Regions from separate parts of the Methylobacterium sp. 1973 genome, predicted to be linked through region 3. Evidence: predicted binding sites of a transcription regulator. Region 3 holds the regulator's gene; each other region holds the start of a gene.
The links. The regulator PhoB, encoded in region 3, activates phosphate uptake and scavenging genes when phosphate is short. The targets are predictions, from matches to a motif close to TGTCATNNANCTGTCAT.
Positions count from the first base shown of each region.

Region 1 (10,171 bases), on a different contig from region 3:
GACACCGATGCCTCATCGGAGGCTTGCGCTGCACCCTGCCGGCAGGACGCGTGATGGAACAGACGAAGCACCCCAAGGCCGAGACGCTGACCCCGATCGAAGCCGCCGCGTGCGACATCCGCGAGCCGACGACCCGGATCCGGACCGGCAACCTGGTCCTTCTCGCCGCGGACGAGCGCGCCACCGCGCAGGGCCGGAACCCGAACCCGTCGCCGGTAGAGCGGTGGCCGGACCTGCTGGAGCGGGTGCAGGGCGCGGCCCGGTACATCCGGGACGTCGAAGACCGGGCGCAGGAGCAGGAGACGCACGTCCAGGATCTCCTGCGGCAGGTGCGGGCCGACATGGATGCGGCCCGCGCCCAGGTGCAGGCGGCCGAGCGGGAGACCCACGAGGTCCATGCGCAGGCGATCAAACTGATCCAGGCCGCCGAGGACCGGGCCGCGGCCGCCGAAGAGCGGGCTGCAGCGGCGGAACTCATGCTCCAACGCATCGCCGAGACGATCGACGCGGAGTTCGTGACGCAGGCGGGCCCACAGGACGCCCGGACCCGGGCCTCCGCCACCCGGGCGGCCTCGTGACCCGCGCGGGCCCGGCCGGATCGCGGCGGCGATGAACGCGGCCTTCTGGGCAGAGCTCGACGCACGCATCGCGCGCGCGGAGCCGGCCCCGTCGACCGCCGACGGCAATCCGGCGGTCGCCGGGCCGCTCCCGGTGGCGGCCTCCGGAGCGGGTCCCGAGACGCCGTCCGAGCCACCGTCCGAGCCACCGTCGCGGCCGGATGCGGACTGGAGCCAGGTTCTGGACACGCTGTCGGCCGCGAGCATCGCGGCCCAGGAGCAGGATCAGCGCCTGCGCCAGCGATCCGCCACCTGCGAGACCCTGTCTGCGGAGCTGCAGGCGGCCCGGCAGGAAATCGAGGCGCTGCGGGCGCATCTGCAGGAGGTGCAGACCCAGGCGGCACTGCGCGTCCGCGAGGTCGAGGCGCTGGCCGACGGGCGGGTCCGGGACGCCGACGAGCGCGCCGAGGCCGCGATCGTGCGGGCGGAGTCGGCCGAGGACTGGCTCAAGCGTATCGAACAGGCCAGCCGGGATCTGCTGCCGGACGGCCGGCATGCGGCCGCCTGAAGCGCGGGACGCCGGGCCTTTCGGAAACGCCGGTCTCCCGGTGGGTCATCGGCCCCGGGAAGACGGCCCGTTGCCCGGTCAGGAGAACCTCCTCGTCGGAATCCGAGGTGGGTCGGCCTCAGCCCGTCGGGATCCGTCTGCTCAGGCGGCCCGGTCGCGGGGCACGCCCTGGGCGATCGCACGCGCCAGCGCGGCCCGGCGTTCGGCATATTCCCGCGCGACCATCGGATAGTCGCCCGGCAGGCCGAAGCGGGCGCGATAGCTCTGCGGGTCCAGCCCATGCGCCGTCAGATGGCGCTTGAGGGTCTTGTAGACGCGCCCGTCGATGAAGCTCATGATGCCGTCGGGCCGGACCGAGCCGCGGACCTGTGCCGCGCTCGGCTTGTCGAGCCGCACCTGCAGATCCGGGGCCGCCGTCACCGGCCCGCCCCCGGGATACGCCAGCGCGCTGATCGCGCTGTGGCACTGCGCGATCAGGGCCGGCAGTTCGCTCACGGGGACCCGGTTATTCGACACGTAGGCAACGACGAGCCCAGCAACCAGCTCGATATTGGATTGGGGGCTCATCGGAGTCGATGGGGACACGGGGCGGCCTCCTGAATGGGATGAAAACCTTCATAGGTTGGTCCGTCCCATTGCGCTTGCCTGGAAGCGTGCTACCGTTTTCCTGAGCGCGCACGCGGGCGCCCGAATACAAGAAGTTGCAATGAGGACTTTGTTCTCGACGGCGGATTACGCGCCAGAAGACAGTTTCCGCTTCTGGCGTGAGACGATCTTCGATCGCATTGTGCCTGTCGAACTTACGCCCACCGCCGCTCACGGATTCGCCGGCTCCCTGGAGGCCGCCGAGGTCGGACCTCTGCTCATCACCCGGGTGACGCAGAGTGCCGTCACGACCGTCGCGACCCCGGACACGATCCGGCGGCACGGCAAATACGAGACGCTGAACGTCGCGATCACCCTGAAGGGCCGCGTGTTCAGCGCGCAGGACGATCGCACGGCGATCCAAAATCCCGGCGACATCGTCGTGATGGATCGGCGGCCAGCCGTCATGGGTTCGGATGGCGACACGCAGACGCTGTTCATCGAGATGCCGCGCGCGTGCCTGGAACGGGCGCTCGGCTCGACGCGCCGCTTCACGGCCCTGACGATCGGGGCCGACCAGGTCGGCACGTCGATGGTCACGACCTTCTTCCAGGAACTCGCCCGCACCGCCGGTCAGATGACCCCGGACATGGCGAACCGCATGGCCTCGATCGGCGTCGATCTGGTGGTCGCCAGCATCGCGGAGCGCCTCGCCCACGAGCCCCCGAGGAACATCCAGGGGATCCTCATCTTTCAACGCGCCTTGGCCCATATCGAGGCCAATCTGGGCGACGTGAATCTCGACCCCGCCCAGCTCGCGGCGGCGGTCGGCGTGTCGCTGCGCCACCTGCAGACGCTGTTCCGCGAGCAGGACCGCAACATCGCAGACTGGATCTGGCGGCGGCGTCTGGAGAGCGCCGCACAGCGGCTCACGGATCCCGGCTTCAGCCACCTGTCCGTGGGCGAGCTGGCCTATAGCTGCGGCTTCAGTACCCAGAGCCACTTCAGCCGACGCTTCAAGGAGAGCTACGGACTCTCACCGAGCGATTACCGGAGGGCGCCCGGGATCGCGGGCTGACGGCCGGCTATTGGGGACGGGCCCCCGCGGAGTTCGCCCGGATCCATCCCGGCGCGAGGATGTCGCCGTCCTCCGTGATGATCCACGGGCTGGCATCCTCGGCGTCGATCGCCGCGACCGCGGCGGCCAGGGCGGCCCGCAGCGTCGGGAAGCTGCGCGAGTCGGCGACCCGGGCGGGCGCGTAGCCCGGCCAGAGAGTCAGTTCGGCGGGTCTGTCGAGGTCGGTCGGCATCATGGCGTAGGCGGGTCTGGAGGGGCACGCCGCCGATGCCGCGGACGTGCAGGGGAAGCGAGCGGAGCGCGGGAGGCCTCCCGGGCCGCCCGCCGAGCGGAACGCGACGCGCGTTCAGGCGGCTTTCGGCTTCGGCCGGGGAACACGCACCTCGACGGTTTGTCCGGTCAGCGGATTCAAGATCAGCATGGCAGCACGTCTCCGGTGGAACTGCCCGTAGAACGCCGGCCGATCGCATCCGGATCGGGGCGGTCGGTGCAAGTTTGCCGATTGGGTAAACCAATCGTTCACCGTGGCGGCGGGCCGTCCATCCGCCCCGTGATCGCCCCAGGATAGATCCGGGTCGCCGCGCCGATGGAAGGCCGCGCGCATACCGCTTTAGGAGGAGGTCCGACCCGGGCGCAGATCGCGCGCAGATCGCGCGCAAGCGGGCCGACCGGGCGCCGCCGCGACGCGACCGCGCCGGCGGTGCGACGGGCCCCGCCATCCCGAGCGCGGCAGTCACGGGCCGAACGGCCCGGTTCGATCAGACCCGTTCGGGCTCCGCCAGCAGGATGGCGGCGCGGATCGCCGCCCGGCGCAGTCCGGTATCGGCCCAGGGCTGATCGATCAGCGTCCGGGCGAAGGGATGCGAGGCCACCGCCACCGCAGGGTCGATGCGGAAGCCGTCCCCGAACGCCACAGAGCCGGGCGTGGGATCGGCCAGATACGCGTCCACGACGGCCGAGACGTCGTCATCGACGATGTCGAGGGTCGTGAACAGGTCGAGGGTCATCGGGCGCTTCGCCATGGCGGCGCTATAGCGGCGTCTGCACGACAGGATCACGACTCCCGCCCCGGGCCGCGGCGCCCCGTTCAGTACGCGTCCGGCACGTACATCTCGGCGGGGACCGGACCGCGCACGTAATCCGCATGCCGCAGGCGGGCCGGCAGGTGGACCGGCGGGTGCTCCACGCTGCCGTACGGGATCTGGCCGAGCAGATGGCTGATGCAGTTCAGGCGGGCCCGGCGCTTGTCCACCGCCTCGACCACCCGCCAGGGCGCCTCGGGGATGTGGGTGCGCGCCAGCATGTCCTCCTTCGCCCGCGTGTAATCCTCCCAGCGCCGACGCGACTCGACGTCCATCGGCGACAGCTTCCACTGCTTGAGCGGATCGCGGATCCGCATCTGGAAGCGGAATTCCTGTTCCGCGTCGGTGATCGAGAACCAGTATTTGAGGAGGACGATGCCGGAGCGCACCAGCATCCGCTCGAACTCGGGCACCGAGCGGAAGAACTCCTCGACCTCCGCCTCGGTGCAGAAGCCCATCACCCGCTCGACCCCGGCGCGGTTGTACCAGGACCGGTCGAACAGCACGATCTCCCCGCCGGCCGGCAGGTGAGAGACGTAGCGCTGGAAGTACCATTGCGTCCGCTCGCGCTCGCTCGGGGCCGGCAGGGCGGCCACGCGGCAGACGCGGGGGTTGAGGCGCTGGGTGATCCGCTTGATCACGCCGCCCTTCCCGGCCGAATCGCGGCCCTCGAAGAGGACGACGACACGCAGCTTCCGATCCTGCACCCAGTCCTGGAGGCGGACCAGTTCGTGCTGCAGGCGCAGCAGTTCGCGGAAATAGACCTTGCGGTCCAGGCGCTCGGGCTGTGCGCCGTCGGCGGCGAGCCGATCGAGGCGCTCCTCCTCGAGCCCGAGTTCCACCTCCTCATCGTAGCTGTCGGCAAGGTCGCGCCGGATCGCCTCCAGGGCGGCATCCAGGGCAGCACTGTCGTCGAGCCTCATCGCGGGTCCCCCTGCGTGTCGGACGGCCGAGCTAGAGCAGCCTTCCGTGACAGGCCTGAGAAGCGATCGGCCCGCGGGCGGACGATCCGGTATCGCACCCGTGATCGTTCCGTCATACGCTTCGGCCACGGAGCACCGCGACCGGAGACGCGTCATGGCTGGAGAAGCGACGAAGCCCCCGCCGGGGCGGGCGCCGGACGATCTGGATCCGGCGCGGGCCGAAGGCGAGAAGGTCGGCGCCCGGATCGACGCGGCGTTCGAGAAGCTCGCCAGGAAGATGCGCGCCCGCGCCGACAAGGCTCATGGCAAGCTCGATGCGGCGACGCCGGCCGAGAAGCGCGCGGTCCTGCTCCGCCGCTACGAACTCTACGCGGATGCGGCGGCCTATCTCGAAGAACGGCTGGTGCAACGCGGGGAGCGGTCCACGTGATCTGCACCGACCCGGCCCGGCGCGTCGCCGCCGGCCGCAGCTGACGGCGAGGCCCGACCATGTTCGACGCGACCAAGATGCTCGCCGATGCCCTCGGCGAGCATCTCGCCGTCACCTACCAGCGGACCTTCGGCAGCCGGGAGCCGCGCTATGCCGAGATCATCGAGGCCTCGGCGCGCCTGACGATCGAGCGGATCGTCGGGAGCGATGCCCTCTACCATGACGGCGATCATACGGCCCTCGTCACCCTGGTCGCCCAGGACATCCTGCGCGGCCGCTTCCTGCACGAGGGTGTCACACCGGAGGACTGGCTGCACATGATCCTGGCCGCCCTCTACCACGACATCGGTTACGTGCGCGGCGTCTGCGCGGGCGACCGGGCCCAGGCCTTCGTCATCGACGCGCGGGGCGGGACCGTGTGCCTGCCCCGCGGGGCCTCCGATGCGGCGCTGGCGCCGTATCACGTCGAGCGCTCGAAACTCGCTGTCCAGGAGCGCTTCGGCACGCACGATCTCGTCGATGCGGGCCGGGTCATCCGGGCGATCGAGCTGACCCGCTTCCCGGTGCCGGAAGACGACGCGCATCGCGAGACCGGGACCGAGGCGGGCCTGTTGCGGGCGGCCGACCTGATCGGGCAGCTCGGCGACCCGCTTTATCCGCGCAAGTTGAATGCGCTGTTTCACGAATTCGCCGAGATCGGCGTCAACGCGGAACTCGGCTACGACAGCCCGGCCGACCTTGCCGAGCGCTATCCGTCCTTCTTCTGGGGCAAGATCGAGCCCGTGATCGGGGATGCGATCCGCTTCCTCGACCTCACGGTCGAGGGCCGGGGCTGGGTCGCCAACCTCTACGCCCATGTCTTCGCCATCGAACACGACCGCCGCCGCATGGGCCCGCATCCCGGATCGGGGCCCGTCTGAGGCCGGCGGGGCGTCCGGCGGGAAGACGCGGTGGGCCGGCCGGGCGAGGCCGCGGTCGCACTCGACGCGGCCGCCGGGGCGCGGCGTCCGGCCTATCGCCGCGGGCGCCGGTCGCTCACGGATGCCTGTGGATCGGATCGACCCAGTAGACGGTCTCGGGCGTCTCGGCGGCCTCGACATCGGGCAGGTTGACGACCACCGCCTCGTTGTCGGAGCGCACCAGCACGCAATGCAGGGGCTCGTCGGTCGAGGCGTTGATCTCCTGGTGCGGCACGAAGGGCGGCACGAAGATGAAGTCGCCGGGGCCGGCCTCGGCCACGTATTCGAGCTTGTCGCCCCAGCGCATCCGGGCGCGGCCGGAGACCACGTAGATCACGCTCTCCAGCTCGCCGTGATGGTGCACGCCGGTCTTGGCGTCGGGCTGGATCGCCACCGTGCCGGCCCAGATCTTCTGGGCGCCGACCCGGGCGGCGTTGACGGCCGCCTGCCGGAACATGCCGGGCGTCTGCGCGGTGTTGGCATCGAGCCGGTCGCCCGGGATGACCCGCACGCCGTCGTGCTTCCACCGCTCCGGGGCACCCGGCTCGTGGGCCTCGTCGTGCGCATGCGGGTGCGTGTGATCGTCGCCGCTGTCGTGCATGTCGAATCCTCCCGCGCCATCATGGCATGGCGGCGCGGGATCGCCGAGGAGGCCGGTCGCGGGATCGACGGGCGGCCGGACGGTTCCCCGCAGCCTCAGCCCCCCGCCACCGACGGGGCCGGGCCGACGGCCGGCGGCCGCGACGGGTGCCGGCCGATCCAGAAGACCAGGGCACAGCCGATGCCCGTGAGGGCGCAGAGCGGCAGCAGGGCGACGGGGAAGCTGCCGGTCTGCTCGCGCAGCACCCCGATCAGCGAGGTGATCGCTCCGGTCCCCAGATGCGCCAGCGTGTTGATCGCCGCGATGCCGGCCGCCGTCTGGGCTGGCGGCAGCGTCTCGGTCGCCAGGGCGAAGAACGGGCCCTTGATCGCGTAATTGCCGAGCAGGACCAGCGAGAGCAGGACCAGGGTGATCCAGAGGGAGCCCGTCAGCAGGGTCAGGGCGAAGCTCAGCGAGGTCAGTGCCAGCGGCAGGGCCGTGCTCCAGATGCGCTCGCCGCTGCGGTCCGCCCGCAGGCCCCAGACGATCATGAACACCGAGGCGATGCCGAAGGGGATCATGTTCAGCAGGCCGGTCTCCAGGTTGCTGAGGCCGAACCCCTTGAGGATCTGCGGCATCCACAGCGACAGCGTGTTGCTGGTGGCCGAGCTGCCCGCGTAGATAACGGCGAGGAGCCAGACCTGACGGCTGGCGAGCACCGCCCACACCGCCGCGAGGCCGTGGGCGTGGTGGGATGAACCCGCCTCCGCGGCGCGGCGCTCGGTCTCCAGCCGGTCCGCCAGCCATCGGCGCTCCACCGGGCTCAGGAAGGCCGCCTCGGCCGGCCGGCTCGGCAGCAGCGCCAGGGCGGCGATGCCGAGGAGAACGGCCGGGATCGCCTCCATGATCAGCAGCCACTGCCAGCCGCGCAGGGACGCGGCCCCGTCGAGGGTGAGCAGCGCCGCCGAGAGCGGCGAGCCGAAGAAGCTGGAGAGCGGGATCGCGACCATGAACATCGCCACGATCCGCGCCCGGTAGGCCTTGGGGAACCAGTAGGTCAGGTACAGGATCACGCCGGGGAAGAAGCCGGCCTCGGCCGCGCCGAGCAGGAAGCGGGCGGTGGCGAAGCTCGCCGGACCGGTGACGAAGGCCGAACCGATGCCGACGAGCCCCCAGGTGATCATGATCCGCGCGATCCAGATCCGGGCGCCGACCCGCTCCATGGCGAGGTTGCTCGGCACCTCGAACAGCACGTAGGCCACGAAGAACAGGCCGCCGCCCAGGCCGAAGGCCGCGGCGGAAAGGCCGAGGTCGCGGTTCATGGTCAGCGCCGCGAATCCGACATTCACCCGGTCGACGTAGGCGATGAAGTAGCAGAGCACGAGGAAGGGGATCAGGCGCAGGCCGACCTTCCGCATCGTTCGGCTCTCGAAGGCGGCCGCGTCCGCCCCGTGAGGCATGGTCGGTGTTGCCATGGTCCTGTCCTCGTTGAAATCCGGGCTGGCGCGCGCCGGGCGGCTCAGTGGTCGAAGCGGAAAAGGGCGGCGGGCGTCTCGCCCAGGATGATCCGGCGCTCGGCCGGGTCGGGTACCCAGGCGTCGAGGTCGCGCCGCGCCTCGGCGGGGCTGGCCTGGGTCTCGAACTGCGTGTGCGGCCAGTCGCTGCCCCAGAGCAGGCGCCGCGCACCGAAGGCACCGCGCAGGCGCTCGGCCGCCTGCAGCGCCGTCTGCCGGCCGGCCGCGCCGCTGCCGATGCGGTAGGCGCCCGAGAGCTTGACCCAGACGCGGCCGCCGCGGCCGAAGCCGAGGAGGTCGGCGAAGCCCGGATCGGCGATGCCGAGGGCGGGGTCGATCCGGCCGAAATGATCGACCACCACCGGGACGCCCGCTTCGATCAGCGGCGGCAGCAGATGCGCGAGGCGCCGCGCCTCGGCCTGGACCTCGATCTGCCAGCCGAGATCCGCCACGCGGGCGAGGTGGGCCCGCCAGACCGGACTGCTGAATTCCGGGTCCGGCCGGCCGATCAGGTTGAGGCGCAGACCGACGACGCCCTGGTCGGCGAGATCGCGCAGGGTGGCCGTCTCCGCCGCGGGGTCCAGCACCGCGATGCCGCGCAGCCGCTCCGGGGCGGATCGCAGGGCCGAGACCATGTAGCTGTTGTCGGTGCCGAGGAAGCTCGGCTGGATCAGCACGCCGCGCGCCATGCCGTTCCGGTCCAGCATGGCGCGATAATCGGCGATGCTCGCGTCGTAGGCCGGGGCGTAGCGCCGGTCCCCGACCAGGGTGAGGGTCCGGGTGAAGACGTGGGCGTGGGTATCCACCGCCGCCACGCCGTCGCGCGCGTCGAGGCCCGTCTCGGCCGCCCGGCCGCGGACGGGGAATGCGAGCGCGACGCCGCCCGCGAACAGGGTACGGCAGAACAGGCGCCGGTTCATCGGATCATCTCACGGTCTGGGGGAGCAGCGCGCCGCCGGACTGCCGATCCGGCAGGAGCGCGACGGCGAGGAGGACGAGCCCGTAGGCGCCGATGGCCGACAGTCCGATCGCCGTCCCAAGGCCGCAGATCTCGCTGAGCAGGCCGACGCCGAGGGGCAGCACCCCGGAGGCGAGACGGCCGGCATTGTAGCAGAAGCCCATCCCGGTCCCGCGCAGGCCGTCCGGGAAGAGCTCGCTGAACAGAGCGGCGAGACTCGCGGGGATCCCGGCCGTGCAGAAACCGAGCGGGGCGCCGAGAAGGAGCAGCCCCGTGCCGCCGACCGGCACCAGCAGGTAGAGGACGACCAGGGCCATGCAGCCGGCGGCGAACAACGCCACCGTCCGCCGGCGGCCGAGCCGGTCCACGAGGCCGCCCGCCACGAGGCAGCCCAGGCCGAAGGCCGCGATGATGATCGCGAGGTAGAGCCCGGTGCCCGCCACGGAGGCGCCGCGCTCGACGCTCAGATACGTGGGCAGCCACGTGAACAGGGCGTGGAAGCCCCCGTGCGCCCCCAGCCCGAGCAGTGTCCCGATCACCGTGATCCGGCGCAGGCCGGGCGAGAAGATCAGGAGCGGCCCGATGGCCGGCCGGATCGGTCCGGCGGCCGGTCGGACCGGCTCCGGGACCGAGCGGCGGAGGTAGAGGACGAGGAGCGCGGGCGCGAGGCCGCAGGCGAACAGAGCCCGCCAGGCGGTCTCCTGATCCAGGACGGAGAAGGCCGCGGTAGAGAGGAGCACGGCCGCGCCCCAGCCGAGCGCCCAGCCGCCCTGGACGGCGCCCAGCGCCTTGCCGCGATGCTCGGGCCGAATGGCATCCGCCATCAGGACCGCGCCGGCCGCCCATTCGGCGCCGAAGCCGATCCCCTGCAGCGCCTTCACGATCAAGAGCTGGCCGAAGCTCTGCGCGAAGGCCGCCAGGAAGGTCGCGACCGCGA
Region 1 covers NZ_JBEPLA010000001.1:463,383-473,553, forward strand. The annotation lists gene ABIC70_RS02330 (hypothetical protein) at 54-578, shown strand; gene ABIC70_RS02335 (hypothetical protein) at 610-1,125, shown strand; gene ABIC70_RS02340 (Ros/MucR family transcriptional regulator) at 1,267-1,710, opposite strand; gene ABIC70_RS02345 (helix-turn-helix domain-containing protein) at 1,832-2,788, shown strand; gene ABIC70_RS02350 (hypothetical protein) at 2,796-3,023, opposite strand; gene ABIC70_RS02355 (hypothetical protein) at 3,547-3,795, opposite strand; gene ppk2 (polyphosphate kinase 2) at 3,876-4,793, opposite strand; gene ABIC70_RS02365 (hypothetical protein) at 4,948-5,223, shown strand; gene ABIC70_RS02370 (hypothetical protein) at 5,283-6,143, shown strand; gene ABIC70_RS02375 (cupin domain-containing protein) at 6,259-6,783, opposite strand; gene ABIC70_RS02380 (MFS transporter) at 6,879-8,237, opposite strand; gene ABIC70_RS02385 (amidohydrolase family protein) at 8,282-9,196, opposite strand; gene ABIC70_RS02390 (MFS transporter) at 9,201-10,171, opposite strand, start outside.
Region 1: a site for PhoB is predicted at 4,893-4,909, ahead of ppk2 (polyphosphate kinase 2). Genes of this name have one in related genera too.

Region 2 (10,171 bases), on a different contig from region 3:
GGCAGCTGGCCCGACGCCGCGGATCGCCGCCGCGGTTCCCTCCACGGCGATGCCGACCGCGCCGCTTCCGGCCGAGATGGCACGTCCGGCCGAACCGCTGCGGAAGGCCGTGGCGACGCATCGGCCGAAGGGGGCGGAGCGCGGGTCGCGCCGGGCTGCCCGGCTTCGCCACGCGGCACTCGAGCGCACCGCGCAATCCGATCGGCCCGCCGTCGTCGCCGCGGCCCCCCAGACGGCCCCGGTGGCCGCCCCGTCCCCGAAGATCGATCCGATCGGCGACATCATCCGCGGTCTCGGCCTCGGTCGCGACGGCTGAGCCGCGCCGCGATGCCCCGACTCCGACGCGGCGGAAGGGTGCGTCGCGCACGGGATGGCGAGATCCTTCGGCTGGTCCGGGGGTAGGTGCGCATCGCCGGTGCGCAGAGCGATGCTGTCGCCACGGCGCAGATATAAGTCGGTCGTGATGGACCGGCCCGCCGACGGCAGAACGAACCGGGTGGCGGCGGGTCGCTCGGCTTAGGCGGTCGCCCGGGCGATGCCCATTCCGATCGCAGCCCCTGTCATCTCCGGCGCAAGAGAGGGCGTCATCTGTTTGGGTTGTCGCCGTCCAGGGTGGCGCCGGGGCAGTCGCGCGCCGCCAGGGCGCTGCGGACATGCTCGCGGAAGACCTGGACGCGGGCGGGCAATTCGCGCCCCGCGAGGGTGACGGCGCGCAGATGCGCGCCGCGGGTCGCCCAGGGGCTGAGCACCCGCAGGATCTCCCCCGCCTCCACGGCGCGGGCGGCGACGAGGCTCGGGAGATGGCCGATCCCGGCGCCCGCCAGGGTCAGCCGGTGCGCGGTGGCGAAGTCGCTGACCCGGATGGCCGGGCTCAAGGCCAGCGGCTCGGTACGGCCCTGCCCGTCGGTCAGCACCAGTCCCGCCGTGCCGATCCGCTCCCGGGCGAGGATCAGGTCGTGGTCGCGCAGGCCCGCGAGGTCCGTCGGGGCCGGGCGGCGCAGCAGATAGGCGGGGGCGGCGTAGAGGCCGAGAGCCAGGGTCGCGAGGACCATCGCGCGGTAGCCGGTCTCCTCCGCGCCGCCGAGCCGCAGGGCGAGGTCGATCCGGTTGGCCGCGAGGTCGAGGCGCGCGTCGGTGTTCAGCATCTCCACGGTGATCTGCGGGTAGGCGGTCCGGAAGCTCGCGACGATCTCGGGCATCACCTCGATCCCGAAATCGATCGAGGTCGTGATCCGCAGATGCCCAGTCGGCACCGTGCGGGCGTCGCGGGCGGTCTCGGCCGCCTCGTCGAGGAGGGTCAGGCTCTCCTGCGCCTTGGCGTAGAAGGCCAGCCCCTCGGCCGTCGGCGAGACCGCCCGTGAGGTGCGCGCCATCAGCCGGGCGCCCAGCGCCTGTTCCAGGCGGGAGATCCGTCGGCTGACGCTGCCCTTGGTCTCCTGCAGGCTCGCGGCCGCGGCCGTCACCGTGCCGAGATCGACGACGGCGCAGAACGCCCGAACATCCTCGAGTCCGCCCCGGAAGGTTTCCGTTCTCGCAACCATGGGGTTCCGGATAGCAGGCTCAACCGGTGCCGTGAACGGGTCTACAGGGCTGCTGCGGCGCAGCGAATCGCGCTCGACCGTCTGCTCTGCAGGAGACACCCTTGAAGTCGATTCTCGCCTCCGGCCTGCTGGCCCTGCTGGTCGCCACCCCGGTCGCCACCTCGGTCGCCACCTCGGCGCTGGCCCAGACCCCGCCGACCCGCGATCCGGCGCAGATCCAGGCCGGCACCTACGCGGTCGATCCCGGCCACACCCAGGTCGGCTGGCGCGTGTCCCATATGGGCTTCTCGAACTATGCCGGCGGCTTCTCGGACGTGTCCGGCACGCTGGAGCTGCAGCCGAAGAACCCGGCGGCGGCCAAGCTCTCGGTGAAGATCCCGGTCGCCTCGGTGACGACCACCAGCGCCAAGCTCACCGACGAGCTCAAGGGCGACCAGTGGCTCGACGCCGCCAAGTTCCCCGACATGACCTTCGTGTCCACCAAGGTCACGCCGGCCGGCAAGGACCACGCGAAGGTGACGGGCGACCTGACGCTCCACGGCGTGACCAAGCCGGTGACGCTGGACGTCACCCTGGTCGGCGCCGGCGTGAACCCGCTGAGCAAGAAGTATACGGTCGGCTTCGAGGCCACCGGCACGCTCAAGCGCTCGGAGTTCGGGGTGAAGACCTACGTGCCGCTGATCGGCGACGAGCTGCACCTCACCATCGCGGGCGCCTTCGAGAAGCAGGACTGACACCGGGGGATCGGCCATGGCGAACGGGGTTTCCGCGCGGCGGTACTCCGCCGTGGCGATCCTGCTGCACTGGGCGAGCGCGCTCTCCGTGCTCGTCCTGATCGGCCTCGGGCTGACCATGACGCACGCGGCCCTGGCGCCGCTGCGCCAGTTCCAGCTCTACCAGTGGCACAAGTCGGTCGGCGTCACGGTGCTGGCGCTGACGGTCCTGCGCCTCCTCTGGCGCCTGACCCACCGGCCGCCACCGCACCCGGCCGGGATGCCGGCGCGGGAGCGGCGGGCGGCCGCGGCGGCGCATCACCTGCTCTATCTGCTCCTCGTCGGGCTGCCCCTGACCGGCTGGGCCGTGGTCTCGCTGTCGCCGTTCAACATCCCGACGGTGCTCTACGGCCTCGTCCCCTGGCCGCACCTGCCGCTGGCGGCCCACGTCCCCGACCCCGCCGCCGCCGAGGGCCTCCTCAAGCAAGTCCATGCCCTGGGGGCGTGGTTCCCGGCGGCCCTCCTCGCCGTCCACGTGGCGGCCGCCTTGCGCCACCATTTCCTCCTGCGCGACGACGTGCTGCGCCGCATGCTGCCGGGGCGCCGGCCGTCGACCGCCCCGATCGTGGAGCCCACCCGATGAACGCGCGTCACCTCTGCCTGCTTGCGGCGCTGCAGGGCGCGTTCTTGTGCGTGTTCCTGGGCGAAGCCCTGCCGGCCGCCGCCGCCGAGTGGGCGGTGGATCCGGCCCGGAGCGCGATCCGGTTCTCGGGCGTGCAGGTCGGCGTCCCGTTCACCGGGCGGTTCGAGCGGTTCACGGCCAGCGTGGATTTCGACCCCGCCAAGCCCGAGGCGGGGCACGCGCTCGTGCTGGTCGACCTCGCCAGCGCGCGAACCGGGGACGTCCAGCGCGACGAGGCCATGCCGCAGAAGGACTGGTTCGACGTCAAGGCGGCGAGCCAGGCGCGCTTCGAGGCGACCCGCTTCGTCGACAAGGGGCAGGGCGACTACGCGGCGGTGGGGACGCTGACGATCCGCGGCACGAGCCGGCCGGTGACGCTGCCGTTCCACCTGACCTTCGACGGCGGCGCGGCGCATGCCGTGGGGCGCGTCGGCCTCGTCCGCACCGAGTTCGGCGTCGGCCAGGGGGCCTGGGCCTCGGGCCAATGGGTGGCGCTCGATGTCGGCGTCGAGGTCGACATCGTCGCAACGGCGCAGCCGGCCTCCGGCCACTGATCCCGGCCCCGGTCGACTCCTTCGGCGGGTGTCACGCGCTCCGTCATCGCGAGCGCAGCGAAGCGACCCAGGGTAGCGCGCCCTCCGTAAGTGTGGCGCTCCTGGATTGCTTCGCTGCGCTCGCAACGACGGCGGCCGGGCGTCGGACGCCGCCCCGTCCCGGCCCGCTACCCCGGCCGGTCCTCCGACCCGGTGCCCAGCGCCCGCTGGACCATGACGCTGTCCGACCAGTGGCCGTACTTGAAGCCCACCGCCCGCAGGTAGCCGACCCGCTCGAACCCGCAGGCCTCGTGGAGCCGCAGGGACGCCGCGTTCTCGGCGTCGATGTAGCCGATCATCTGGCGGTAGCCGCCGGCCGCGCAGGCTTCGATCAGGGCCGGCAGCAGCCGGCGGCCGATCCCGGCATGCAGGTGGTCGGGATGCACGTAGATCGAGTGCTTCAGCGTGTAGCGGTAGGCCGGGCGTTTCCGGAACGGCACCGCGTAGGCGTAGCCCGCCACCGCGCCGTCCCGGTCGGCCACGAGGTGGGGCAGGCGCTTCTTGCGCATGGTCTTGCGCCGCCGCTTCAGGTCGTCGGGAAGCAGACGGTCCTCCTCGGCGACGCCGACATCGCTCACGCCCCTGCTGATGTGGTGCTCGTAGATCGCCACCATCGCCTCGACATCCGCATCCGAGGAGGCGCGGATGACGATGTCGGGGCAGGTGCGGGCCGGGACCAGGCCGGGCGTCTCGACCTCGATCTCCATCAGGCCCCCTCGCGTGCCACGTAGGTGTGGAAGCGGATCCGCCCGTCCGGATCGACCTCGCGGTAGACACCCTGGATCTCGGCCTCGAAGCCCGGGAACAGGTTGGCGGAGGCCTCGAACATCTTGAAATAGTCGAGCATGGGCTTGGCCCGGTCGTCCAGGCGCTCGCCCGGCAGCACCGTGCCGATGCCCGGGGGATAGACCAGCATCAGCGTGGTGGCGATCCGCCCCTCGGCCTCGGCGATCGGCACGTAATCGACCTTGTTGCGGGTCAGCAGCTGGGCGGCCTTCTTGGGCGGCATCACCATCTCGGGCAGGTGCTCCGGGGCGAACTGGCGCCGCTGGAGCGTGGAGGTGCCGGCCTCCCGGTGGAAGGCGTGGAATTCGGCGCAGAGGTCGCGCAGGCGCACGCCGCGGTAGCGGTTCGGCCGGCGGTTGACGAATTCCGGCATGGCCTCCTCCAGCGGGACGTTGTCGTCGTGGAGCCGCTTGAAGGCGACGAGGCCCGAGATCAGCGTGCCGGCCTTGGAGGATTCGACCCCCGGGGTCAGCAGGAAGAGCAGCGAGTTCAGGTCGTTCTTCTCGGCGACGATCCGGTTCTCACGCAGGTACTGGGCCACGATCGGCGCCGGCACGCCGTGCTGGGCGTAGGCCCCCGTGTGCCGGTCGAAGCCGGGGGTGAGCACGGTGAGCTTGTTCGGGTCGGTGATCGCGTAGCCCGGCGCGACGTGGGTGAAGCCGTGCCAGCGGGCGCCCGGCTTCAGCTCCCAGTGGCGCGGCGTGGCGGCGAGCTCGTCGGTCGGCACACTTTCCCAAGGCACCTCGGCGCCGTCGGCATTCACCGTCACGTCCGGCACGAAGGGGTCGAAGAACCAGCGCCTTGCGGGATCGCGTTCGTTCTCCTCGAATTCCCGCCGGATCGCCCGGACCTTCTTGCGCCACTCGATCCCGAGCCGGATCGTGTCGTCCCACAGGATCATGCCGGAGCGGCCCTTCATCATCTGGGCGCCGACGTCGAGGGAGGCGAAGAGCGGGTAGAAGGGCGACGTGGAGGCGTGGACGAGGAAGCTCTCGTTGAGCCGCTTGTGCTCGACCCGCCGGGTCTGGCCGCGGATATGCCCGTCGCGGGTGTGGATCTGCGAGGCCTGGGAGAAGCTCGCGAGCTGCTTGTGGGTCGATTGCGTGGCGACGATGCCGGGCGAGGTCTCGTCGAGGCCGGTCAGCCCCATGGCGAAGCGGCGGGCGTAGAGCGGGTGGAACTTCATGAAGCCCGCCCAGGCCTCGTCGAACAGGATGTAGTCGCAGAGGTGGCCGATCTTCTCCAGGATCTCCTGGGCGTCGTAGATCGTGCCGTCGTAGGTGCACTGCTCGATCACCGCGACGCGGAACGGCCGCTCCCGGCGCCACGCCTCGGGATCGGTCACCAGCGGGTTCCGGCGGATCTTCTCCCGGATCCGGGTCTCGTCGAGGGCCTCATGATACATGGGGCCGATCAGGCCGTAGGCGTTCCGGTCCGTTTCCAGAAAGATCGGGATGCCGCCGCCCAGGAACAGGGCGCCGTGATGCGCCGCCTTGTGGTTGTTGCGGTCGAACAGGACGAGGTCGTCCTCCGCGATCAGCGAGGACAGGACGATCTTGTTGGAGGCCGAGGTGCCGTTGAGGACGAAGTAGGTCTTCTCGGCCCCGAAGATCTTGGCGGCCTCCTTCTGGGCCTTCAGCGCCGGGCCCTCGTGGGTCAGCAGGTCGCCGAGGTCGAGGACCGAGTTGTCGAGGTCGTCGCGGAAGATCGCTTCCCCCAGGTGCTCCACGAAGATCCGGCCGATCGGCGACCGGTTGTAGAAGATACCGCCGTTGTGGCCCGGGCAGGTCCAGAGCTGGTTGCCCTTCTCGGCGTAGTCGACGAGCGCGCCGAAGAACGGCGTCTTGAGGGTCTGGGCGTATTGCGTGACCCGGCTGACGAGGCCGCGGGCGATGAATTCCGGGGTCTCCTCCGCCAGGAAGATGTAGCCGTCGATGAAATCGAGCAGTTCGACCGGGATGTCCTCCAGCCGCTTGCGGCGGACCATGATGACGATCGGCATCTCCAGGCCGCGCTTGCGCATCATGTCGATGAGGGCGGCGGCCTTGCCGTCGAGGCCGCGCTTGCCCCAATCGACCACGAGGCAGCCCACCGCGGCGTCGGTCTGCACCGCGATGGCCGCGTCCTCGACCCGCCGGGCGCGCACCACCTCGAAGCCGCGCTGCTCCACGGCTGCCACGATCTGATTGACGCGCGCGCCTTCGAGATCGTCCGGATCGAAGGCGGGGGCGCACATCAGGACCGTGAAGCGACGGTGGAAGTCCATGGAGCCCTCTCTGGCCTCGGATGCAGCGCGTGGCTTTCCGGCCCGTCTGCGACGATTGCATGACAACGTGCGCGGCGGGTGGTCGTGGTGCGGACGAAAGGGCGTGATCCGGGCGCGGTCGGAGCCGTTGGACCGCGGCCTTCCCATCCGCGCCCTCGTCCTGAGGTGCCGGTCGGAGATCGGTCGCGCGGCCCGCGGCAGCAACCCGTCTCAGGGTATCACAGGGCGCGCCGCCGCGCCCAGACATCCGGATTGACCAGTCCGCTCGGCCGCCGGCCTGCCAGCACGTCGACCACGCGGCCGGCGGCGATTTCGGCGGTGCGGATCAGGGCCGACCCGGTGGAACCGCCGACATGGGGCGTCAGGATCGCCCGCGCCTGACGGGCGAGGGGGTGGTCGGCCGGCAGAGGCTCCTGCGCGAAGACATCGAGCCCGGCGCCCGCGATCGTGCCGGATTCCAGCGCCTCCACCAGGGCCGCCTCGTCGATCAGACCACCGCGGCTGGTGTTGATCAGGAAGGCGTCCCGCTTCATCCCGGCGAGCTGGTCCCGGCCGATCAGGCCGCGGGTGGCCGGGGTCAGGGGCACGTGCAGGGAGACGATGTCGGCCTCCGCGAGGAGCGCGTCCACCGAAGGAGCCCGCAGGGCACCGGCATTGGCGAAGTCGGCGTCCGGCCGGCTCGGGCCGTAGGCCAGCACCCGCAGGCCGAGGGCCGTGCCGAGCCGGGCCGTCGCCTGCCCGATCGCCCCGAAGCCGACGAGGCCCAGCGTCAGGCCGGCCAGCTCGATCAGGCGGGCGGTGAACTTGAAGCTGTCGTCGCCGCGTCGGACCGAGCGGTCGGCCTCCGGCAGGGCCTTGGCCAGGGCGAAGATCAGCGCCAGCGTCTGCTCGGCCACCGAGACGGCGTTGGCGCCGGGCGTGTTGACCACCACGATCCCGGCCTCGGTCGCCTCGGCGGTGGCGACGTGGTCGGTGCCGGTGCCGTGCACGCCGATCACCCGCAGGGCCGGGGCCGCCGCGATGGCGCGGGCCGGGAAGCCGGTGTTGCGGGTGATGACGGCGACGCACGGGGCGGCCTCGCGGGCCAGGGTCTCGGGATCCGTGCCGCTCGCCGGACGCGGCTCCAATCCGGCCGCCCGCAGCCGGTCGAGGCCCGCCGCGTGGATCGGCTGGACGATGAGGCACGGACCGGTGATCACGGGAAAACCTCTGCACTAGAGGAGGGGTGACAGGCACGTTTCGCGCCGGGCCCGTCTAGGCGGGGTGGGCAACCCTGGCAACCGGGCGCCCCGGTCTCCGCCGCGGCAACCCGATCGGACGCGCGCGATCCACACCCGATCGCGGTCGTGTCGGGCCCCGCACGCCCCGCCCGGCCCGACGATCCCGGCCGCGCGCCTCGGCCGAGCTCTGGCCCGGCCTTCCGCGAAATCGCCGGCTCGACCGTGCGATGATGAGTGAGGCACTGATAATGATGTCGTTCGGCAATGGAATTCAGTATAGAACGCACTCAATATCGATCACGTAGATCGACCCTGCGTGCGCTGAATATAATTATAATTAATCCAAATGTATTTTTGACACACGTAGAGATATTTGCTGCCTTGCTCCGTGATTCGGAGCTTTCGTCACGACAATGCGGTCTCAAGATTTCTCGGTGTCGGTTTCCGCGCGGAACCGGCGCCGGCGGCGCGCGGCCCGGCCGGTTCTCCCGATGGCTGTCCTGCTGGGCTTCGTCGGTTCCGGGCTGCACGCGGCCCGCGCGGAGGAGGCCGGGGCCGGCCGGGAGGTCCAGCTCGACGAAATCTCGGTCGCGAGCGCGGCCGCGCCGCGCGGACCGGTCCCGGCCTATGCCGGCGGTCAGGTGGCGCGGGGCGGTCGCCTCGGCCTGCTGGGCGATACCGAGATCCAGAAGGCGCCCTTCAGCATCGCCAGCTACACCGACACGCTCATCCGGGACCGGCAGGCGCGGACGGTGTCCGAGACCCTGGTCCTCGACCCGTCGGTGCGCGCCACCCAGACCACGGGGGCGCCGTTCGACTCCTTCTCCATCCGGGGCTTCCCGTCCAACGAGAACACCAGCGGCGAGGTCGCCTTCGACGGGCTCTACGGCATTGCCCCGAGCTTCCGCATCTTCACCGACTACGTGGAGCGCATCGAGGTCCTAAAGGGGCCGTCCGCCGCCCTCACGGGGGTGTCGCCGAACGGCGCGGTCGGCGGCGTGGTCAATATCGTCCCGAAGCGCGCCGGCGCGGACCTGACCCGCGTCACCCTGGATTACGGCTCGACCGCCTGGGGCGGCAGCCAGGTCGACGTCGCCCGCCGCTGGGGGCCGGGACGGGAATGGGGCGCCCGCGTCGTCGGCAGCCTGCACGGCGGCGCCACGCCCTTCGACCGCCAGACCGAGACGACCGGCGTCGGGGCCCTGGCCCTCGACTACCAGGGTGACCGGTTCCGCGCGTGGCTCTACCTGCTGGCGCAGACGGACCGCTTCAACGCGCCGCTGCGCCCGTTCCTCCTGCGGGCCGGCGTGCCCGTACCGCGAGCGCCCGACGGTCGCCTGAACCTGACCCAGCCCTGGGAATACTCGGACGTCGACGATCGCGGCGGCCTGCTGCGCACCGAGTACGACCTGACCGATCAGGTCACGCTGTTCGCGGATGTCGGCGGCGGGCAGACCGGAGTGGAGCGGTACTTCCAATCGGCGCCGACGATCCTCAACGGCCGCGGCGACACGACCAGCACGCCGCAATTCTACGCCCTCGGCGTCGACCGGCTCACCTACGACGGCGGCGTCCGGGCCAAGTTCGAGACCGGATTCATCCGCCACGCCCTCACGCTTCAGGGCTCCGTGTACGACGAGGCGACGGGACGGCGGTTCTCGCCCGGCCGGGGCGCCTACCTGTCGAACCTCTACGCGCCGGCCCTCGTCCCGTACATCGCGCCGATCTACGGCATCGGCCGGCCCCGCCTGTCCGACAGCACCCTGTCGGGGATCGCGGTGGCCGACACGCTGTCGGCCCTCGACGAGCGCGTCCTACTGACCCTGGGTGTGCGCCGCCAGCGCGTGGAGGCGCACAATTACCTGTCGAATGTCGGCACGCTGGCCTCGTCGTACGACAAGAGCGCCACGACCCCGATGGTCGGTCTCGTGGTGCGGCCCTGGGACTCGGTCTCGCTCTACGGCAACTACATCGAGGGCCTGAGCCGCGGCGACGTGGCTCCGGCGGTGGCGACCAATTCCGGCACGATCCTGGCGCCCTACGTGGCCCGGCAGGTCGAGGCCGGCGTGAAGCTCGATCTCGGCCGGTTCGGCGCCACGCTCGGCGCGTTCCGGATCACCAAGCCCGCGGGCGAACTCGGCCCGCAGGGGCGCTTCGCGGCAACCGGCGAGCAGCGCGTCGGCGGCCTCGAACTGAGCCTGTTTGGCGAGATCACGCCGCAGGTGCGCGTGGTCGGCGGCGTGACCCTGCTGGACGGACGCCTCGTCCGGACGGCGCTCGCCGCCAATCGCGGGCACCGGCCGATCGGCGTGCCAGAGGTCCAGGCGAGCCTGGGCGCCGAGTGGGACCTGCCCGGGTTGCCCGGCCTGA
Region 2 covers NZ_JBEPLA010000017.1:108,517-118,687, forward strand. The annotation lists gene ABIC70_RS25190 (hypothetical protein) at 1-316, shown strand, start outside; gene ABIC70_RS25195 (LysR family transcriptional regulator) at 585-1,541, opposite strand; gene ABIC70_RS25200 (YceI family protein) at 1,643-2,275, shown strand; gene ABIC70_RS25205 (cytochrome b) at 2,292-2,897, shown strand; gene ABIC70_RS25210 (YceI family protein) at 2,894-3,490, shown strand; gene ABIC70_RS25215 (GNAT family N-acetyltransferase) at 3,658-4,236, opposite strand; gene ABIC70_RS25220 (Orn/Lys/Arg family decarboxylase) at 4,236-6,581, opposite strand; gene ABIC70_RS25225 (hydroxyacid dehydrogenase) at 6,800-7,780, opposite strand; gene ABIC70_RS25230 (TonB-dependent receptor) at 8,293-10,171, shown strand, end outside.
Region 2: a site for PhoB is predicted at 6,630-6,646, ahead of ABIC70_RS25220 (Orn/Lys/Arg family decarboxylase). Genes of this name have one in related genera too.

Region 3 (10,171 bases):
ACGCGGCGTGGCATGTCTGAGGAATAGGCCAAATCCGGCGGCGTGATAAGATTGTTAGCGATCTTTTAGGCACCGCACCCGGGCGCCTCCTCTGAGGACGGGGTGTTGCGGCGTGGGAGCGGCGGGCGCTAGGCTCGCCTCATGACTGAGCCCCGTCCGCCCCAGCCGCGTCAGCGCTTCCAGAGCTTCGACGACCCGAGCCACCGGAAGGGCGCCGAGCGGATCGAGGCCTTGCGGGCCGCCCTCCGCGAGCACGGGATCGACGGTTTCGTCGTGCCCCGGGCGGACGAGCACCAGTCCGAATACGTTCCGGCCGATGCCGAACGGCTGGCTTGGCTCACCGGCTTCACCGGCTCTGCGGGGACGGCCGTGATCCTGATGGAATCCGCGGCGCTGGTCGTCGACGGCCGCTACACCCTGCAGGCGCCCGAACAGGTCGATACCGGCATCCTCACGGTGGTGCCGCTGGTCGAGTCGACGCCGGAAGCCTGGATCGGCGTCAACCTCAAGAGGGATCAGGTTCTGGGCTACGATCCCTGGCTGCATACACCCGACGGTCTCGCACGCCTGGAGCGGGCCGCCACCCGAGCCGGCGGCGCGGTGCGGGCCGTGCCGAACCTCGTCGACGCCGTCTGGGCGGGCCGCCCGAGGCCCCCCGCCGGGCCGGTGGTGCTCCATCCGGATGCCCTGTGCGGCGAGGCCTGCACCGACAAAATCGCCCGGATCCGGGCGGCCCTCGCCGAGGGCGGCTGCGATGCCCTGGTCATCTCGGATCCGCACAATCTCGCCTGGGCCTTCAACCTGCGCGGCTCCGATGTCGGTCACACGCCCCTGGCCCTCGGCTACGCCATCCTGCCGCGCGAGGGGTTGGCGCGGCTGTTCCTGGTCTCGCCCGAGGTCGATCCGGCACTGCGCGCGGTGCTGGCCCCGATCGCCGAGATCTTGCCCCGGGCGGAACTGGACGACGGGCTGGGATCCCTCGCCGGCGTGCGTGTCCGCCTCGACGCGGCGACCGGCGCCGTCGCCCTGAAGGAGAAGATCGAGGCTGCCGGCGGCACCGCCGATGTCGGCAAGGATCCGATCACCGGCATGAAGGCGGTCAAGAACGCCGCCGAGATCGCCGGTGCGCGCGCCGCCCATGTCCGCGACGGGGCGAGTGTCGTGCGGTTTCTTGCCTGGCTCGACGGTGCGGCCGCGGCCGGAGGCCTCACCGAGATCGCCGCCGTCGAGGCCCTTGAGGATTTCCGCGCGGCGGGCGGCGATCTGCGCGAGGTCTCGTTCCCGACGATCTCGGGATCCGGGCCGAACGGCGCGATCGTCCATTACCGGGTGAGCCGCGCCACCGACCGGACGGTCCGGACCGGCGAGTTGTTCCTGATCGATTCCGGTGCGCAGTATCCGGACGGCACCACCGACATCACCCGCACGGTCGCGGTGGGCACGCCGAGCGCCGAGATGCGCGACCGTTACACTCGGGTTCTGAAGGGCCACGTCGCGATTGCCCGGGCGGTGTTTCCTGTCGGCACGACCGGCGCTCAGATCGACGCCTTCGCCCGGGCGCCGCTCTGGCAGGCGGGGCTCGACTTCGATCACGGCACCGGCCACGGCGTCGGCGCCTTCCTGTCGGTGCACGAGGGACCGCAGCGGATCGCCAAGACCGGCACGGTGGCGCTGGAGCCCGGCATGATCCTGTCGAACGAGCCGGGCTATTACGCCCGCGGCGCCTACGGAATCCGGATCGAGAACCTCGTGCTGGTCGAGCCCCGCACGATCGCGGGCGGCGAGCGCCCGATGTTGGGCTTCGAGACCCTGACGCTCGCCCCCTATGATCGGCGGCTGATCCAGCCGGACCTGCTCGAACCGGAGGAGCGCGCCTGGATCGATGCCTATCACGCCCGGGTGCGCGAGACCCTGGCGCCCCGGGTCGATGCCGGGACGCGCGACTGGCTGGAGCGTGCGACCGTGCCGCTCGCGGACTGAGCGATCGGCGTGGGATCCCGGGCGCGGCCCGTGGTAAGACCCACCGCCATCGAAACGCCCGCGCTGGCCCGGATACACCGCGCGTGAAACCGCGCCCGCCCTGCGCGCGAAGGGACAGCATGATCCGCCGCCTCGCCATTCTGATCCTGGCCTTCGCCGCGAGCCTCTCGGCCGCCGCAGCCCAAGGGGTCCCGCAGGGCTTCCGCACGCCGGCCGACCTCGTGCGGGCGAGCCTCGTGGCCGAGCCCGCCGCGGTCGCCGGCGCACAGCCGTTCACGCTGGCGGTGCGGATGCAGATCAAGCCCGGCTGGCACGTCTACTGGCGCAACCCGGGCGATTCCGGACTGCCTCCGGAGGTGACCTGGACCCTGCCGGCCGGCTTCAACGCCAGCGCGATCCGGTGGCCGGCGCCGGAGCGCATCCCGATCGCGACCCTCATGAATTACGGCTACGAGGGTGAGGTCACGCTCCTCGTGCCCGTGACGCCGCCGCCGAGCCTCGACCCGGCCAATCCCGTTCAGATCCAGGCGAAGCTGACCTATCTCGTCTGCGAGACCGAGTGCGTCCCCGGTTCGGCCGATCTCGCCCTCACCCTGCCGGTGGGCAAGGCCGAGCCGGACCCGGCCAACGCCGCGCTTTTCGCGCGCGCCCGGGCTGCCCTGCCCGCGCCGGCGCTCTGGCCCCTGCGCCTGTCGAGCCAGGGCGACACGCTGCAGCTCGATTTCGCCGCGACCGGCCTGAAACCGGAATCCATCCGGAACGCCGCCTATTTCCCCTATGCCGAGACGGCGATCGACAACGCCGCCGCGCAGGTGATGACCGTCGACGAGACCGGTCTGCATCTGACCATCGCGCGCAGCAGCCCGACCGATCCTTTGCCCGCCGCCCTGCCCGGCGTCCTGACGATCGACGAGGTCGGCACGGACGGCACCCGCCGCCTCGCCTTCGCGTATGGTGACGAGCCGGTGCTTCCTGCCGTCGCGGCCGCGTCGAGCGCGCCGAATCCGGCCGGAGCCCCGCCGGCCGTCGCCGAGTTCGACGCGCTGACCCTCGCAACCGCCGCGGCCTTCGCCTTTCTGGGCGGCCTGATCCTCAACCTGATGCCCTGCGTCTTCCCGGTGCTGTCCATCAAGGTGCTGAGCCTCGTGCGGCATGCCGGCGAGGGCCCGGCGCGGCTGCGGCTGCACGGCCTCGCCTACACGGCCGGCGTGCTGGCGAGCTTCCTCGGCCTCGCATCCCTGCTGATCGCCCTGAAGGGTGGCGGGGCCGCGATCGGCTGGGGCTTCCAGCTGCAATCGCCCGCCATGGTCGCAGCCCTCGCCTATCTGCTGTTCGCGATGGGCCTGAGCCTGTCCGGGGTGGTCCATGTCGGCGGCCGGCTCGCCGGCCTCGGAGACGGCCTGACCCGGCGTGCCGGCCTGAGCGGCTCGTTCTTCACGGGCGTGCTGGCGACCCTGGTGGCGACCCCCTGCACGGCGCCGTTCATGGGCTCGGCGGTGGGCTTCGCGCTGACGCAGAGTGCCGGTGTCGCGCTCGCCGTCTTCGCGAGCCTCGGCCTCGGCCTCGCCCTGCCCTTCCTGGTGCTGACCCTCTGGCCGCCGGCCCTGCGGGCGCTGCCGCGGCCGGGCGCCTGGATGGAGACCCTCAAACAGGTCCTGGCCTTCCCGGTCTACGCCACCGTGGCCTGGCTGATCTGGGTTCTGGCCCAGCAGGTCGATCCGCGTGGGCTGCTGGCGGCGCTGATCGGCCTCGTCCTCGTGGGCTTCGCCGCCTGGGCCTGGGAACACGGCCGCGCCGCCGCGCCCGGGGCGGGCCGGGTCGCGCGGGTCGCTGCGGCCCTCGCGCTGGTCGCCGTGGCGGCCCTCGCCGTGACCCTTCCGCGGGACCGCGCCGCGCCGTCGGCGCAGGCCGCCGCCGACGGGGTCGAGCCCTTCACTCAAGCGCGTCTCGACGCCCTGGTGGACGCGCACCGCCCCGTCTTCGTGGACATGACCGCCGCGTGGTGCATCACCTGCGCGGTGAACGAGGCGACCTCCCTCAACACCAAGGCCGTGCGGGCCGCGATGGCCGAGCGCGGCGTGACCTACATGAAGGGCGACTGGACCAACCAGAATCCCGAGATCACCCGTCTGCTGGAGAAGCACGGGCGCAGCGGCGTGCCGCTCTACCTCCTCTATACCGGAACCGGAGCGCCTCAGGTGCTTCCGCAGATCCTCACCGAGGGGACGGTTCTGACGGCGCTCGACGCCGTGCCGGTCGCGTCCGGCCGGAGCGCGGCGCTGACCCGCTGAATCTGCGCGAGGCCCGGGGGCCCGCCGGGCCTCGCAGCATCCGCCGGCCTCGAACGTCCCCGGCTCCCTTCGCTGCACGCGGGCGGGCGGCGCGGCCGACCGGCCTCCGGCCCGAAACGCTTTGTCCCGGAACGCTTCGCGCCCGTCTCAAGCGTCGAGCGAGAACGTCTCGTCGAAGGCGTAGCCCGAGCCGCGGACCGTACGGATCGGGTCGGCTTGACGCGGGCCGTTCAGTGCCTTGCGCAGCCGCCCGACATGGACGTCGACCGTGCGCTCGTCGATGTAGACGTCGTGTCCCCAGACCCCGTCGAGGAGCTGCTCGCGGGAGAAGACCCGGCCCGGCGCCAGCATCAGGAATTCCAGCAGACGGAACTCTGTGGGGCCGAGATGCAGCTCCTCGCCGCCGCGGCGGACGCGATGGCCGGTGCGGTCGAGTTCGAGGTCGCCCGCCGCCAGCCGGTCCGAGACATGGGCGGGCTTGGCCCGGCGGAGCAGCGCGCGGATCCGGGCGAGCAGTTCCGGGACGGAGAACGGCTTGACGATGTAGTCGTCGGCGCCCGTCCCGAGGCCGCGGATCCGGTCGCCCTCCTCGCCCCGGGCGGTGAGCATGATCACGGGCAGCCGCTCGGTCTCCCGGCGCGCCCGGATCCGCCGGCACAGCTCGATGCCCGACAGGCCGGGCAGCATCCAGTCGAGCAGGACGAGATCGGGGATCCGCTCCGCCAGGAGCAGCTCCGCGTCGTCGCCGCGAGCCGCGGAATCCACCAGAAAGCCCTCGGCTTCCAGATTGTAGCGCAGCAGCGTGGTCAGCGCCTCCTCGTCCTCGACGATCAGGACTTGCATGCTCACGTTCGAAGATCCGTTCACGAAGCGGCGCCATACGGCCTGCAGGCGCGCCGACTCTCCTTGGAGCCGGCGGGCAGGCGGAGGGTGCAGGAGGCGCCGCTCAGCCTCAACCCGCACGCTCCGATTCTCCGGCGGCGCCCCACAGGAGCGCGCGCAGGCCGACGCCTGGACCGGGGGCGGCCCGCTTACGGAGCCGGCACCCCGTCCACGGTCGCGTAGTTCGACGCATCGTTCTTCGGCCGATCGCCCGCCAGGGCCTCGCCCGTGGCGAGATAGTGGATCGTCTCGGCGATGTTGGTGGTGTGGTCGCCGATCCGCTCGACGTTCTTGGCGCAGAACAGAAGATGCGTGCAGAACGAGATGTTGCGCGGATCCTCCATCATGTAGGTCAGGAGCTCGCGGAACAGCGAATTGTACAGGGCGTCGATCTCGCCGTCCCGCTCCCAGACATCGTGGGCTGCCTGGACGTCGCGGCTCGCATAGGCGTCGAGAACGTCCTTGAGCTGGCCCTCCGCGAGGTCGCTCATGTGGCGCACGCCGAGAACGATCTTCTGGGCCGGCGCCTGATCGGAGATCGCCACCACCCGTTTGGCGACGTTCTTGGCGAGGTCGCCGATCCGCTCGAGGTCGCCGGAGACGCGGATCGCCGAGATCGTCTCACGCAGATCGATCGCCAGGGGCTGACGCCGGGCGATCAACAGCACGGCGCGCTCCTCGATGTCCCGCTGCAGGGCGTCGAGGCGCTTGTCGGCGACGATCACCGCCTGGGCGAGCGTATCGTCCCGGCGCACGAGGGCGTCCGTCGCCTCCGCGGTCATCTTCTCGGCCACGCCGCCCATCTCCGAGATCGAGCGACGCAGGTTCTCCAGGTCGGTGTCGTAGGAGGTGACGATATGGCCGGGCATGGCGAATCCTTCGATGGGTCCCGGGGGCGGCGCTCCGGGGAGGCCCTCGGGGACCCGCCGGCCCTCCGCGGATGCGGCGACCGGACGGCCTTCCCCGAGACCGGAGCGTTCAGGCAGACTAGCCGAACCGGCCGGTGATGTAGTCCTGGGTGCGGCGTTCCGTCGGGTTCATGAACATCCGGTTGGTCGGACCGAACTCGATCAGCTGGCCCAGATACATGAAGGCGGTGAACTGCGAGATGCGCGCCGCCTGCTGCATGTTGTGGGTGACGATCACGATGGTGAACTCGTCGCGCAACTGCTCGATCAGCTCCTCGATGCGGCCGGTGGAGATCGGGTCGAGGGCCGAGGTCGGCTCGTCGAACAGGATCACCTCCGGGCGCTGCGCCACCGTGCGGGCGATGCACAGGCGCTGCTGCTGGCCGCCCGACAGGCCCGTGCCCTGCTGCTTGAGCTTGTCCTTCACCTCGTCCCAGAGGGCGGCCTTGCGCAGGGAGGCCTCGATCCGGCCGTCGAGTTCGGATTTCGGCAGCTTCTCGTAGAGGCGCAGGCCGAAGGCGACGTTGTCATAGATCGACATCGGGAACGGCGTCGGCTTCTGGAACACCATGCCGATGCGCGAGCGCAGCTCGTTCAGGTCGATGGAGGGGCTGAGGATGTTCTCCCCGTCCAGGAGGATCTCGCCCTCGGCCCGCTGCTCCGGATAGAGGCTGTAGATCCGGTTGAAGCAGCGCAGCAGGGTGGACTTGCCGCAGCCCGAGGGCCCGATCAGCGCCGTGACCTGCCGGTCGTGGAAGTTGAGGTTGACGTCCTTCAACCCGTGGAAGCTGCCGTAGTAGAAGTTCAGGCGCTTCACGGCGATCCGCACGGGACCGCCCTCGTCGGCGCGGTTGCGGTTCAGCTCGACCGTGGGGATCGCGGAGGCGGCGTTCATCGTCGTGTCCTCGAAGGGTCTCAGCGCGAGGTCTGCGGCTTGATCACAAGGCGGGCAATGATCGACAGCACCAGGATGGTGGCGGTGATCAGAAGCGCGCCGGCCCAGGCGAGGCCCTGCCAGTTCGGATAGGGCGAGAGGGCGAACTGGTAGATCATCACCGGCAGGTTCGCGACGCCACCCATCAGGTTGGCCGAGAACCAGGAATTGTTGTTGAGGGCGGTGAACAGCAATGGCGCCGTCTCGCCGGCGATGCGCGCCAGGGCCAGGATGATCCCGGTGACGATGCCGGCCGAGGCCGCCCGCCACGTGACGTTGATGATCACCGTCGAGGGCGGCGCCCCGAGCGCCGCGCCGGCCTCCCGCAGGGTTCCGGGGACGAGCCGCAGCATGTCCTCGGTGGTGCGGACGATCACCGGAACGGCGATGATCGCGAGCGCGACGCCGCCGGCCCAGCCCGAATAGGTGCCCATCGGCCGCACCATCAGGGTGTAGACGAACAGGCCGATCAGGATCGACGGCGCCGAGAGCAGGATGTCGTTGAGGAAGCGGATCAGGGCCGCGAGCTTCGAGCCGCGCCCGTACTCGGCCAGGAAGGTCCCGGCCATGACGCCGACCGGCGTCGCGATCACGATGCCGATCCCGGTCAGGACGAGGCTGCCCAGAATGGCGTTGGCGATGCCGCCGCCCTCGGATCCGGGGCCCGGCGTCGGGTTGGTGAACAGGGTCGGCGTGAAGCCGCGCACGCCCTGGACGATCAGCATCACCAGGATCGAGCCCAGGACCAGGGCGCCCACCAGCGTCGCCCCGGTGCAGGCAACCCGCAGCGTGCGGTCGGCGATGCGCCGGCCCTGACGGACCCGGCCGGAGCGGCGCCGGGGCGCCGCGGTCATCGTGGGGGAGGCGTCCATCGCGCGTGCTCCTCAGGCGGCCTGGACGCGGCGCGTCAGCAGCCGGGCGATGATGAGCACCACGAAGGTGATCACGAACAGGATGCAGCCCAGAGCCATCAGGGCGTTGAGCTGGAGGCCGTCAGCTTCGTTGAACTCGTTGGCGATGCGCGACGCGATGGTCGAGCTCGGATCGAAGATCGAGGCCGAGAGGCGGTTGGCGTTGCCGACCACGAAGGTCACCGCCATCGTCTCGCCCAGCGCCCGGCCGAGGCCGAGCATGATCGCCCCGATGATCGAGACCGAGGCCTGCGGCACCAGCACGTGGCGCACCACCTCCCAGGTGGTGCAGCCGATGCCGTAGGCGCTCTCGCGCAGCACGGTCGGGATCTGGTCGAGCATGTCGCGGGCGATCGAGGCGATGAACGGCACGATCATGATCGCCAGGATGATCCCGGCGGTGAAGACGCCGACGCCCGAGGGCACCCGGGCGTAGAACAGCGTGCCGACGATCGGCATGCCCTCGACGAGGTTCGAGACCGGGATCTGGATGTAGCGCGCGAAGAGCGGCGCGAACACGAACAGGCCCCACATGCCGTAGATGATGCTGGGCACGGCGGCGAGCAGCTCGATCGTCATGGCGACCGGCTTGCGGGCCCAGCCCGGGCAGAGCTGGGTGAGGTAGACCGCGATCCCGAGGGAGACGGGGACGCCGATCAGGAGCGCCAGGAAGGCGGAGGCGACGGTCCCGATCACCGCCACCAGGGCGCCGTACTGCTCGGTCCCGACGTTCCAGGCGCTGGAGGTCAGGAATCCGAAGCCGAATTCGCGGAAGGCGGGCCAACCGCCGTAGAGGATCGAGCCCAGGATGCCGGCGAGGACGAGCAGCACCAGCAGCGCTGCGGCATACGAGGAGGTCCGGAACAGGGTGTCGAGGCTCCGGCTCGGCGCCTTCCGCGCCGTCGCGGAACGGGTTCGGCCGAGGGCGATCGATTCTGTCAAAGCGGGCATCCGCTGTTCTCTGCGAAGAGGGCGTGGTAGCGCGGGGCGTTCCGAGAAGCGAGGGAGGAGGTTCGCACCTCCTCCCGGCCACGCTCACATGTTGAAGACAGGCTTACCGTCCTTGCCCTTCACGTCCTTCCACTCCTGGTGGATCAGCTCGACGACGTTGTCCGGCAGCGGGACATAGTCGAGGTCGACGGCAAGCTTGTCGCCGTTCTTGTAGGCCCAGTTGAAGAACTTGAGCACATCGGCGGACTTGGCCGGATCGACGGCATCCTTGTGGACCAGGATGAAGGTCGCCGCCGTGATCGGCCACGCCGCCTCGCCCGGCTGGTTGGTCAGGGAGATGCCGAAGCCCGGGGTCGCCTTCCAGTCGGCGCTCGCCGCCGCGGCCTGGAACGCCTTGTCGTCGGGCTGCGGATACTTGCCGGCCTTGTTCTGCAGCAGGGCGTAGGAAAGCTTGTTCTGCTTGGCGTAGGCGGACTCGACGTAGCCGATCGCGTTCGGGACCTGCTTCACCGTGGCGGTCACGCCCTCGTTGCCCTTGCCACCCTGCCCCACCGGCCAGGAGATCGTCGTGGCGGCGCCGTATTCCTTCTTCCAGGGCTCGGAGACCTGGGACAGGTACGTGGTGAAGATGTTGGTCGTGCCCGACGCGTCGGAGCGGTAGACCGGGGTGATGTTGGAGTCGGGGAGCTTCAGCCCGTCATTGAGTTTCGCGATCCGCGGATCGCTCCACTTGGCGATCTTGCCGGCATAGATGTCGGCCAGCACGTCGCCGGTGAGCTTGAGCTTGCCCGGCTCGATCCCGGGGATGTTCACCACCGGCACGACGCCGCCCATCACGGTCGGGAACTGGACGAGACCGTCCTTGGCGAGCTGCTCGGGCTTGAGGGGCGCGTCGGTGGCGCCGAAATCGACCGTCTTCGCCTGGATCTGCTTGATGCCGCCCCCGGAGCCGATCGACTGGTAGTTGAGGCCCGAGCCGGTCTCCTTGCGATAGGCCTCGGCCCACTTGGAGTAGACCGGGAAGGGGAACGTAGCCCCGGCGCCGGTGATATCGGCGGCGAGCGCCGCGGACGCCAGCTGAACCGTCGCGAGGCCGACGGCGAGCGCGTAAGCGAAGGGTCTCAAGGGATTCTCCGTTGCCGTCGGGCAAGAGCCTGCGCTGCCCTGCCGGCAAGCCCATGCCCGCGGCAGAGCTCTGCGGCCGATCTTCCGAAGAGACCCAGCGCCGGCCGCCCGATGGAGGGGCGCATACGACAGGCAGATGACACCGGGATGACATCGCGCCGCGGGCCGGACGGCACGGTTCGTGGATCT
Region 3 covers NZ_JBEPLA010000014.1:66,548-76,718, forward strand. The annotation lists gene ABIC70_RS22975 (hypothetical protein) at 1-14, opposite strand, end outside; gene ABIC70_RS22980 (aminopeptidase P family protein) at 142-1,980, shown strand; gene ABIC70_RS22985 (protein-disulfide reductase DsbD family protein) at 2,100-4,271, shown strand; gene phoB (phosphate regulon transcriptional regulator PhoB) at 4,419-5,114, opposite strand; gene phoU (phosphate signaling complex protein PhoU) at 5,303-6,022, opposite strand; gene pstB (phosphate ABC transporter ATP-binding protein PstB) at 6,141-6,956, opposite strand; gene pstA (phosphate ABC transporter permease PstA) at 6,977-7,867, opposite strand; gene pstC (phosphate ABC transporter permease subunit PstC) at 7,880-8,857, opposite strand; gene pstS (phosphate ABC transporter substrate-binding protein PstS) at 8,942-9,982, opposite strand.